DNA from 2 places in the Bradyrhizobium sp. 604_D8_N2_3 genome. Region 1 is predicted to be linked to the other one. Evidence: riboswitches for the same ligand, from Rfam matches in the RefSeq annotation. Region 1 holds a riboswitch; the other holds the start of a gene.
The links. A riboswitch is a leader RNA that binds a small molecule or an ion and turns the genes downstream of it on or off. The one in region 1 is predicted to bind cobalamin.

Region 1 (5,987 bases):
ACCGACGATCTCTTCATGCATGATGGCCAGATCACCAAGCGGCCGGTGCGTGCGCTGGCGCTCTCGGCGCTGGCGCCGCGACCCGGCGAGCGGCTGTGGGATATCGGCGCGGGTTCTGGCTCGATCTCTGTGGAATGGGCGCTGTGCGGCGGGACGGCGACCGCCATCGAGGCGCGCGAGGATCGTGCCGCGAATATCCGCAGCAATGCAACAGCGTTCGGATTGGCGCATCGGATCACTGTCATCACGGGGAGCGCGCCGAAAGCTTTTGCTGCGTTGGAAGCGCCGGATGCCGTCTTCATCGGTGGCGGTCTCGATATCGCGATGTTCGATGCCATCTGGCCGCGGCTTGCGCCGGGTGCGCGGCTCGTCGCGCATGCGGTGACGCTGGAGACGGAGGCGCTGCTCGGCGAACTGCACCAGCGCCACGGCGGCGAATTGATGCGGGTCGAGATTGCCCATGCCGCGCCGCTCGGCCGCTACCGGTCCTGGGAAGCGTCGCGGCCCGTGGTGCAATGGAGTGCGGTTCGATGAAAGTCGCCGGACTCGGATTCAAAAAGGATGTCACGCTGGCTTCGCTGCGCGAGGCGCTGCTGGCGGCGGGTGGTCCCGAGGGCCTTGCGGCGGTCGCGACTGTCAGCGACAAGGCCGACGCGGAGCCGCTCAAACAGCTCGCGCGTGAATGCGGCGTGCCGATCAAGCCGGTTCCGGCGGACATGCTGGCCGGCATCGAGACGCCGACGCAATCGGAGCTCGTCGCGGAGAAGTTCGGCACGGGCTCGGTCGCCGAAGCCGCGGCGCTCGTTGCCGCTGGTCCTCGCGCGCGATTGATTGCGACGCGGGCGGTCTCGCGGGATCGCACCGCGACCGCCGCGATCGCGGAAGGAGACGGCGCATGACGGTGCACTTCATCGGTGCAGGGCCGGGCGCTCCGGATTTGCTGACGTTGCGCGGACGCGACCTGATCGCGGCCTGTCCGGTCTGCCTCTATGCGGGCTCGCTGGTGCCCGAGGGCGTGCTGGCGCATTGCCCGCCCGGTGCACGGATCGTCAACACCGCGCCGCTGTCGCTTGACGAGATCATCGCGGAGATCGCCGCCGCGCATGCCGCCGGCAAGGATGTTGCCCGCCTGCATTCCGGCGATCTCTCGATCTGGTCGGCGATGGGCGAGCAGCTTCGTCGCCTGCGCGCGCTCGGTATTCCCTACACGGTCACGCCAGGTGTTCCGTCGTTTTCGGCTGCAGCAGCTGCACTAGAGATTGAGCTGACGCTGCCCGGTCTTGCCCAGTCAGTCGTGCTGACGCGCACGCCGGGCCGCGCCAGCGCGATGCCTGAGGGCGAAAAGCTCGCGGCGTTCGCCGCCACCGGTGCGGTGCTCGCGATCCATCTGTCGATCCATCTGCTCGACAAGGTCGTCGCCGAGCTCACGCCGCATTACGGCGCGGATTGCCCCGTCGCGATCGTCTGGCGCGCGAGCTGGCCGGACCAGCGCATCGTTCGCGCCACGCTGGCGACGCTCGATGCCGCCGTCGGCACCGAGATGGAGCGCACCGCGCTGATCCTGGTTGGCAAGACGCTTGGAGCGGCGGATTTTGACGAGAGCCGCCTCTATGCCGCCGATTACGATCGGCGCTATCGGCCGGTCGGCGCCGATCCGCGCTTTCCGGAGGCATCGTGATGCCGGCAGGGCTTGTCATCTCGGCGCCGGCCTCCGGCGTCGGCAAAACCACGCTGACGCTGGCGCTGGCGCGCGCCTGGCGCAATCGCGGATTGAACGTGCAGTGCTTCAAGAGCGGGCCCGACTATATCGATCCCGCCTTCCATGCCGCTGCGACGGGGCGCGCTTCCGTCAACGTCGATAGCTGGGCGATGGATCGCGGGACGATTGCTCATCTCGTGGGTCGCGGCACTGATGCCGATGTCGTGCTCGCGGAGGGTTCGATGGGCCTGTTCGACGGCGTCGCCGCGCGCGGCGTCTCCGGCACCGGCGCCACCGCCGACATTGCGGAGATGCTGGGCTGGCCGGTGCTGCTGGTGATCGATCCTTCCGGACAGGCGCAGACGGCGGCGGCGATCGCCGCAGGCCTTCGCGACTATCGTGCCGGCGTGCGCCTTGCCGGCGTGGTGCTCAATCGCGTCGCCAGCCCGCGACATGAAGATCTCGTGCGGCGTGCACTGAACGACGCCGGCATCGCCGTGTTCGGCGCGCTGCCGCGTCATGCAGAAATCAGCCTGCCGAAACGGCATCTCGGCCTGGTGCAGGCCGAAGAGCAGGCCGAGATCGGCAAGCTGATCGACGAAGCCGCGCGCTTCGTCGCCGAGCATGTCGATCTCGATGCGGTGCTGCGGGCGGCAGCAAGCTGTTCGCCGCAACCGGCGGCAAACGGCATGAACGTGACGCCGCCCGGGCAGCGCATTGCGTTGGCCCGCGATGCCGCGTTCTCCTTCATCTATCCGCACATGCTGGAGGCCTGGCGCGCGGCCGGCGCCGAGATCTCGACATTCTCGCCGCTTGCCGATGAAGCGCCTGACGCGAGCGCCGATGTCTGCTGGCTGCCCGGCGGCTATCCCGAACTGCATGCCGGCACGATCGCGGCCAATGCGCGCTTTCGCAGCGGCTTGCGCGCCTTCGCTGACACACGGCCGGTGCACGGCGAATGCGGAGGCTATATGGTGCTGGGAACCGCTCTGACCGACGCCGACGGCGTCCGTCATGAGATGACGGGCCTGCTCGGACTGGAGACGAGCTTTGCCAAGCGCCGCATGCATCTCGGCTATCGTCTCGCTGCGCTCGCCGCGCCGATGCCGGGCCATCAGGTCGGCGCGCGCCTGCGCGGTCACGAGTTCCACTATTCGACGATTGTCGCGCAGCCGGATACGCCGCTGGCGGTCGTGCACGATGCAACAGGCGCGATCATCGCCGAGACCGGCTCGCGGCGGGGACAAGCCACCGGCACGTTCTTCCATCTGATCGCGGAGGATCGGTGAGCGGTTTTGTCACTTTCATCTCGGCCGGCCCCGGCGACCCCGAGCTCCTCACGCTCAAAGGCGCCGCGCGGCTGCGCGATGCCGACGTCGTGCTCTATGACGACCTCGCCTCGGGCGCGATCCTCGATCTGGCCCGGCCCGGCGCCAATCTCGTCGCGGTCGGGAAGCGGGCAGGGCGGCCCTCGACCAAGCAGCACCACGTCAACCGCCTGCTGATCGATTACGCCGCGGCCGGCGTCCGTGTGGTGCGGCTGAAATCGGGCGATGCCGGTATCTTTGGCCGGCTCGAGGAGGAGCTGGAGGCTCTGCGCGAAGCCGGCATCGGCTACGAGATCATTCCCGGAATCACCTCGGCCTGTGTCGCCGCCGCGCAAGCCGGCATTCCCCTGACCCGGCGCCACACCTCGCGCCGGGTGCAGTTCGTGACCGGGGCCGATGTCACCGGCGAGCTGCCGCAGAATTTGAACTGGGCGGCGCTGGCGGATCCCGAAGCGACCACCGTCGTCTATATGGGCCGGCGCACCTTTCCGGCGCTTGTCGCAAAATTGATCGAGCACGGCCTCGCCCCTGATACCCCGGCGCTGTTCGCCGAATCCCTCGGTCGTCCCGACGAGCGGCTGGTCCGCACCACCATTGCCGAGCTGGCGGAACAGCTTGCGCGGGGCGGCGCGGCCTCGACGGCGGCGGTGATCCTGTTTGGCGCGCTGGCGGGCGATTATCCGTCAGGACCGTCCCGGCCGCCCTTCGCCCCTTGACGCCCGGCTGGCGAAAGGGGCACACAGGAGACGCATGGTGCTCGAGGCGGCGCAAACCGCCGGAGCATAATCGGGAATGGGGGTGGGCGGACAGTTGCGCCGCCCAAAACCCCAGCCGCCCCCGCGACTGTAAGCGGTGAGGGACTCCGATCAGCCACTGGGCCGCAAGGCCCGGGAAGGCCGGAGAACCCCAGTGAACCGCGAGCCAGGAGACCGGCCGTGCATGTCTTGTGGCCAAGGCCGTCGGGTGTGACGGCAGGAAGGAACTGAACCATGCATATCGAACCCGGAGTCGTATCGGGCGCCAAGCTCGTGTTGAGTTACGCAACCGGCATCGCAGTCGGCGGCGTTGCGCTGAAGCTCGCGGTCGAGACCGTGCGCGAGCAGGGCATCACGTCGTTCGCGGCGCGGACGCTCGCCACCACGGGCCTCGTTTTCGTCTTCTTCGAGATCCTGCCGCACTTCCCGGTGGGCGTCTCCGAGGTGCACTTCATCCTCGGCTCGACCCTGTTGCTGCTGTTTGGGGCAGCGCCCGCGGCCTTCGGCCTTGCGTTCGGACTGTTGTTCCAGGGCATCTTCTTCGAGCCGCCCGATCTGCCGCAATTCGGCATGAACGTCACCACGCTGCTGGTGCCGCTGTTCGGGATCCAGGCGATCGCCGCGCGGATCATTGCCCGCAACACCGCCTATGTCGATCTCAGGTATCGCCAGGCGCTGGCGCTGTCGACCACGTATCAGGCCGGCGTCATCGCCTGGGTTGCGTTCTGGGCGCTCTATGGCTCGGGCTTCGGTGCGACCAACCTCGTCAACATCGCGACCTTCGCGGCCTCCTACGCGCTCGTCATCGTGATCGAGCCGCTGGCCGACCTCGGTGTGCTGGCGCTGGCGAAGTCGCTGCGCGGCGTCACCGCGCCCGGCCTCGTTACCCCGCGTTTGCATAACGCGGCTTGAGAGACAAGCGAACGGGCGGCCGTGATGGCCGCCCTTCGCACTCACGATGCTGACACTCTCCCTGATAGGCATCGGTTGCGGCGATCCCGAGCAGCTCACGCGCGCCGCCGTTCAAGCCATCAACGCGGCCGATCTCATCCTGATCCCGCGCAAGGGGACGGCGAAGTCCGATCTCGCAGATCTCAGGCGGACGATCTGCGCGGATGTACTCACCAATCCAACGACGCGCATTGCCGAGTTCGATCTTCCTGTGCGCGATGCCGGTGAAGCGGACTATCACAAGGGCGTGGACGACTGGCACGATGCCGTGGCCGCGGCGTGGTCGCGGACGATCGCCAGCCATCTCGAAGGTAAAGGCAAGGTCGCGCTGCTGATCTGGGGCGATCCCTCGCTGTACGATTCCTCGCTGCGCATTGCGCGGCGGCTCGATCCCTTGCCTGATATCGAGGTCGTGCCGGGCATCACCTCGATCCAGGCGCTGTGCGCGGCGCATGCGCTGCCGCTCAACGACATCGGCGAGCCCTTCCTGGTCACGACGGGGCGCCGCTTGCGCGAAGGCGGCTGGCCGCAGGGCGTCGATACCGTGGTGGTGATGCTCGACGGCGGCACGGCTTTCCAGTCGCTCGATCCAGCCGGGCTGCACATCTGGTGGGGCGCCTATCTCGGTATGCACGATCAGATCGTCATGTCGGGCGTTCTGGCCGAGATCGGCCCGCGCATCGTCGCCGCGCGACAGGATGCGCGCGAGCGGCACGGATGGATCATGGACAGCTACATTCTCAAGCGCAGGCCGTAAGCGAGGCAGCATGCTCCCCGAATGGGTCACCCGGAAATGCCCCGAGGTCTCCGCTGTCCATCGCGAGGCGGCGCTCGCGCGTCAGGCGCAACTCACAAAACCGGCCGGCGCGCTCGGCCGGCTGGAGCAGCTTGCGGTCGAGCTTGCGGGCCTGCAGGCGACCGAGCAACCGCGCGCTGCGCGAGTGCCGATCATCGTCTTCGCCGGCGATCACGGCATCGTCGCGCAGGGCGTGTCGGCCTATCCGCAAGGAGTGACCATCGCGATGATGGCGAATTTTGCCTCGGGCGGTGCCGCGATCTCGGTGCTGGCGCGTGAGCTTGGCTCAGGCCTGGAGGTCGTCGACGCCGGCACGCTGGCACAGGAGGAGATGGCAGGAATCGTCACCGACAAGCCGCGCAGCGGCACGCGCGACTTCAGCGTGGAAGCAGCGCTCACCCCCACGGAGCTGGCATTCGCCTTCGAAGCCGGTCAGCGCGCAGTCGCGCGCGCGGCAG
Region 2 (5,987 bases), 270 kb from region 1:
CCGCGACCGGATTGACCGCGGCGGCGATCTCGACGCCCTTGGAGGCCATCTTGCCGGCGACGTTGAAGAGGATGCCGCTTTCGGGGACGTAGACGTTCTTGCGCTCGATGTCGAAGGCCGAGAACGTGGCCTCCGCGCGCCTGTCGGCCGACAGCAGCTTCACGCCGGTCTCGTAGGTCCGCGACGTCGTGAGCAGCAGCGGCGTCGTGGGCCTGAGGATGAAGATGTTCGCCACCGTCGGGTCGGCTGCCGTCGCGTACTGGCTGTAAAGCATCACGCCGGGCGCGATGTCCCAGGTGTAGCCGATGCGTCCGGTGACCGGATTGAACGTCTTCGAGAAAGGATAGTTGGCTTTCAGGAGGCCATTCTCGTCGAAGCGGGTCCGCGACAGCTCGATATTCTCAAAACGGATGCCGCCGATCAGCGCAAAGGTCGAGGTCAGCTTGAGCCGGTCCTCGAACGACAGCGAGGCGGTGTCGAGATGGGTGTAGATCTTCTCGTCGCTGCGCGGGCCGTAGAGGCCGCGGTCCGGATTGAGGAGGTCGACGTAGTCATTGAAGAACAGCGTGTCCTGCGAGACGTTGAACTGGTTGCTGCTCGCCGCCACGGTGGCGACGAAGCGATTGTCCATTCCGCCGAGATTGGAATTGACGGTGAGGTCGGTGATGTTGCCGTAGAGCCGCTGCGCGTGATCGAGCGCCAGGCGCTCGCGGTAGATGCTCTGCGCGCCTGCGAAATTGCCTACGGTCTGGTCAAACGACGAGATCTCGTTGTTGAACCAGTGCCGGTGGGCGTCATAGCCATAGACCAGGCTCTTCAGCGAGATGTTGTTGGTGATGTCCCATTGAAAGCCGCTGCGCAGCCAGAGCTCGTTGGCGCCGCTGTGATTGTCGAGCACGTTGTAGTTCGTGGTCAGCGTGCGCGCGTCGATGGTGACCGGGACCGGCGTGCCGCCGCCGAGGTAATAGTTGCTCCAGAGGCCGGAGACGACGCCATACGTCGGCACGATGCCCGGCGCGTTCGCCGGCACCAGCGGCGTCCCCCAGTAGAAGCGGTCGTTGTCCTGCCTGTATTCGGTCGCGCCCCAGATCCTCAGGTTCTCGTTGACGCGATAGTTCAGCTGGCCCGAGACGTTGCTGAGCTTCGAATAGGTGTCGTCGATAAAGCCCTTGTTGTTGAAATGGCTGATGTCGAAGCGGTAGTCGAGGCCGTTGATCAGCGTGCTGCCGCCCGATCCGTAACCGGCGCGATAGCCGTTGAAGGAATCGTAGGAAGTGAAGGCGTCGTTGACGATTGGTCCGGTGTGCGGCGCCTTGTTCACGTAGTTGATGGCGCCGCCGGTCGCACCGAGGCCCGCCACCAGCGAGTCCGGTCCCTTGATGATCTCGACCTGCTGGAGACCAGCCACGTCCATGGGACGGCCGGTCATGGTCGACGGCCCGATCGGGATTCCGTTGTAGAGCGTGGAGATCTGGTCGCCGGAAAAGCCACGCATCGAGAAGATGGCGGGCGCGCCGGGCGCATCGCCGCCGGTGACGCCGACTGCAGCCTTGGCGACGTCGGTCGTGGTCCGGATGCCCAGGTTCTGCATCGTCTGTTGACCGATGACCTCGACGGTCGCCGGCATCTCGCGCGCCGTGATGCCGAGCCGGGAGCCGACGTCGGTGACGGCTGCCGTATTGAGCGGCGTCTGTACCGGCCCGCTCGGAGCTTGCGCGGCCGGAACGGCGACAGCAGGGGCGCCACGATTGCGTCCCGCGGCGCGCCGGGCCGCGCGCTGCTTCTGAGTGCCGGGGCTGACGGCAGGAGCCTGTCGCGGCGCAGGCGGCGACACGATCACCGGGCCGACCTCCCGGGAGCGGTTGTCCTGCGCCGCGCTTTGCGCGAGCGCCGCGGACGACAAGGACACCGACGAGAGCAGAGTAATCAGGAAAGCACGCGATAACGCTGGCCTTGCGCCAGCACGGAAATGAAGATTTTGCACGACAACGCTCTGCGGCGACGCAAACAAACCGTCACCGCGGTTGCCTTAGTCATCCACCTTCGCCCCAGGCGGCGGATGCACCGGCTACTTGTCCGACATCAGGGCACCCCGCCCAATGCGTTCGCGCGTGACCATGGCTGGTAGCAGGTTTCCTGGCTCGCGGGTCATCGCCTTCGACCACCTTCCCAGAGGCCCAAGCGGGGCTCCAGTGGTTCGTTTGGTCGTCGGCTATCCGCCTACAGTTGCGGGGGCAGCCGCGGAATTGCCCACTGAGGTGGACGCACCGCATTCCCTTGAAGAGTCCTTGCGGACACTACCGATCACGAAACTGGCATCAGGGGATGAGCGCGTCAACATCCGCGCGGGCTGCTGGACGGGCCGGTCGGTCGATGGTGGCCTTGTGTTGCTGTTTTGCACGATAGTCCGAAGGACCGCGTCGAAACGTCCAACCCGGCCTCCGGACGAGCCTGGGTAACGAACGCTTGACCACGATCATAACTGCCTTTGGTGTCCGAGTATGCTACTGAGGCCGAGTTCCGGCCCGACAAGGTAAGTCGATATTGATGCAGTTCGTCCGTACCATCCTGGCAGTCGCCATCGCCATATCCTTGGCGATGCTGCCGGTTGGCGCGTCCGCGGCGAACCTCGCAATGTCGTCGGATGGCATGCAGACGGCCATGCACATGAGCGGCGACGCCGACATGTCGATGGACGATTGTTGTCCCGACATGAAGGGAACGGGCTCCCATAGCGGCGGCTACAAGTGCGGGATGGGCTTCTGCTGCGTCGGTGGGATCATCGCGCTCGGTGATGTCAGGCCCGTGGCGTTCGAACGTCTCGCCGTCATGGCCAGCACGATGGCTATTCCCCCGGATCAGGTCGTTTCCTTCCGCGGCGGCAGTCCTCCTTTCCGACCTCCTCGAATCTGATCTCGCAAAGCCCGAGACGCGAGCGGCGTGCCTGCTCGCGACGACGACTGACGTGCGCGCTTCACGCGCCACGGCGAAAGATCAATTCATGAGGACAGGACAATGCTTTCCAAAATCAGCACCGCGGCTCTCGCCGCCACCCTTTCGCTTGCCGCTTCCGCCGCGATGGCGGGCGCGGGCGACTACGCCTTCGAGCCCGTCACTCCGCAGATGAAGAAGGGCGAAGACGTCACGCTCGCCGTTCGCCTGACGAACAAGCAGACCGGCAAGCCGATACCGGACGCAGTCATCTTCAAAAGCCGCCTCGACATGGCCCCGGACGGGATGGCCGAGATGGAATCGGCGGTCGCGCCGCTGCCGTCCAGGGAGCCGGGTGTGTACGCCTTCAAGACGGACCTGCCGATGGCTGGACGCTACCAGATGACGCTGTCCGTGAAGGTGCAGGGCGAACCGGAGACCGTCACCGGCAAGGTGATCGTCACGGCGGTCAAGTGAGCGTTCGGGCGCTGCCCGGCGGCGCCCGACATTCCCCTTTTTCCTTCACACGGACGCGCGCTCCCGGGCGCGCGGATACACCATATGAAAACGCTGCGTCTCCTGACGGCTCTTGCGCTGGGCGGTGGCCTGGTCCTGGCCGGCTACTACTGGCATTCGAACGGTGCGGGCTGGCTCGCTGAGGCCGACATATCATCGGCTGCGGCTGGCGCGGAGCGAACGCCGCTTTACTACCGCGATCCAAGCGGTGCGCCGCTCTGGTCTGCGGGTCAGAAGAAGGACGACCGCGGGCGGGACTATGTGCCGGTCTACGACGACGATGGAGCGGCCGTCGCGCCGGCGCTACCGAAGGCGCAAGCGGCTTCGCCGCGAAAAATCCTCTACTACCGCAATCCGATGGGGCTGCCCGACACGTCGCCCGTCCCAAAGAAGGATCCGATGGGGATGGACTATGTCGCCGTTTACGAAGGCGACGACACCGACGACGGCACGGTGAAGCTGTCGCCCGGCAAGATCCAGCGCGCGGGCGTGAAGTCCGAGCCCGTCGCGCGGCGCCCGATCCGGGTCTCGGTGAAGGCGCCCGGCACGATCCAGCTCGATGAACGCCGCGTGTCGGTGATCGCGATGCGCGCCGAGAGCTTCGTGCAGAAGGTCGCCGACGTGACGACCGGCACGCGCGTGAAGGCCGGCCAGCCGCTGATGGAAATCTACAGTTCGGCGGTGGCGTCCGCGGCGGCGGAATATCTCGCGACGATCACCTCCAGGACGGTCGGCGGTGTCGAGATGTACGGCCGCGGCTCGCGGCAGCGGCTGGTCAATCTCGACGTTCCCGAGTCCGTCATCGCGGAGATGGACAAGACGCACACCGCGCCCGTGGCCATACGCTGGTCTGCGTCGCGCGACGGGGTCGTGCTCGAACGCAACGCGATCGAAGGCATGCGGGCCAATCCCGGCGACGTCCTGTTCCGGATCGCGGACACCTCGGTGGTCTGGGCGCTGGTCGACGTGGCCGAGCGCGATCTCGGCAACATCGCGGTGGGGCAGTCAGTCGCGGTGCGCGCGCGCAGTTTCCCCGGCCGAACCTTCACCGGGACAATCGCCGTCGTCTATCCGCAGGTGAACCGCGACACGCGAACCGTTCGCATCAGGATCGAGCTTGCCAATCCGGACGCGGTGCTGCTGCCCGACATGTACGTCGATGCCGATATCGACACGGCCGATGCCGCGCCCGTCCTGGCGATACAGGACAGCGCGGTGCTCGACACCGGCAGCCGGCAGGCCGTCCTCGTCGACAAGGGGGAAGGGCGTTTCGAACCGCGGGAAGTCAAGCTCGGCCGTCGCGGCGGCGGCTATGTCGAGGTGCGCCATGGTCTCGCGGACGGCGAGGCGGTGGTGACCTCCGCCAACTTCCTGATCGATGCGGAAAGCAACCTGAAGGCGGCGCTGAAGGGGTTTGGCGAGGCGGCATCCCAGGCCACCGACGCCGGCCCTGGCAATGCAACGGGAGATCACAAATGATCGCCCGCATCATCGCCTGGTCGGCGCGCAATCTGCTGCTCGTGCTGTTCGGGACCGGCTTCGCGGCCGCCGCCGGCCTCTATGCCCTGGTTCACCTTCCGCTGGATGCGATCCCGGATCTCTCGGATACGCAGGTCATCGTCTACACCGAGTATCCCGGCCAGGCGCCGCAGGTGATCGAGGATCAGGTCACCTATCCGCTGACGACGGCGATGCTCACGGTGCCGAAATCGAAGGTCGTACGCGGCTTCTCGTTCTTCGGCGTTTCCTTCGTCTACGTGATCTTCGAGGACGGCACCGACATCTATTGGGCGAGGTCGCGCGTCATGGAATTCCTGAACGGCGCGGCGTCCAGGCTTCCCGCCGGCGTCACCCCGACCATCGGACCCGACGCGACCGGCGTCGGCTGGGTCTACCAATACGCCGTGGTATCGAAGGAATTGAACCTGGCGGACACGCGCACGATCCAGGACTGGAATCTGAAATTCGCGCTGGCCAAGGCCGAAGGCGTCGCCGAGGTCGCCAGCGTCGGCGGCTTCGTCAAGCAGTACAACGTGGTCCTCGACCCGCAGCGGATGCGCGACCGCGGCATCAGCATGCAGAAAATACGTGAGGCGATCCGCGCCAGCAACGCCGACGTCGGCGGCCGCACCGTCGAGCTCTCCGAGTTCGAATACGTCATCCGCGGCAAGGGCTACATCAAGAGCATCAACGATCTCGGCAACATCGTGCTGAAGACGAGCAACGGCACGCCGGTGTTGTTGCGGGACGTCGCCAGCGTCGAGCTCGGGCCCGACGAGCGGCGCGGCATCGCCGAATTGAATGGCGAGGGCGAGGTTGCGAGCGGCATCGTGCTGCAGCGGTTCGGCGTCAATGCCCTCGACGTCATCGAAAACGTCAAGAAGCGCTTCAGGGAGATCGCGAGCAGCCTGCCGAAATCGGTCGAGATCGTGCCGGTCTACGACCGGTCGAACCTGATCTACGCGGCCATCGATACCCTCAAGCATACCCTGTTCGAGGAGAGCATCGTCGTCGGGCTCGTCTGCATCGTGTTCCTTCTG

Region 2: it holds a riboswitch for cobalamin, as region 1 does, so the genes downstream of both, AB7245_RS14800 (TonB-dependent receptor) here and AB7245_RS16095 (energy-coupling factor ABC transporter permease) in region 1, are expected to answer to the same signal.

Annotation. Positions count from the first base shown of each region.
Region 1 is NZ_JBPWPM010000001.1:3,391,730-3,397,716, forward strand. It holds gene cbiT (precorrin-6Y C5,15-methyltransferase (decarboxylating) subunit CbiT) at 1-534, shown strand, start outside; gene AB7245_RS16075 (cobalamin biosynthesis protein) at 531-899, shown strand; gene cobM (precorrin-4 C(11)-methyltransferase) at 896-1,678, shown strand; gene AB7245_RS16085 (cobyrinate a,c-diamide synthase) at 1,678-2,988, shown strand; gene cobA (uroporphyrinogen-III C-methyltransferase) at 2,985-3,743, shown strand; cobalamin riboswitch at 3,762-3,979, shown strand; gene AB7245_RS16095 (energy-coupling factor ABC transporter permease) at 4,017-4,694, shown strand; gene cobF (precorrin-6A synthase (deacetylating)) at 4,741-5,490, shown strand; gene cobT (nicotinate-nucleotide--dimethylbenzimidazole phosphoribosyltransferase) at 5,501-5,987, shown strand, end outside.
Region 2 is NZ_JBPWPM010000001.1:3,119,337-3,125,323, forward strand. It holds gene AB7245_RS14800 (TonB-dependent receptor) at 1-1,909, opposite strand, end outside; cobalamin riboswitch at 2,110-2,317, opposite strand; gene AB7245_RS14805 (hypothetical protein) at 2,548-2,913, shown strand; gene AB7245_RS14810 (FixH family protein) at 3,016-3,408, shown strand; gene AB7245_RS14815 (efflux RND transporter periplasmic adaptor subunit) at 3,493-4,926, shown strand; gene AB7245_RS14820 (efflux RND transporter permease subunit) at 4,923-5,987, shown strand, end outside.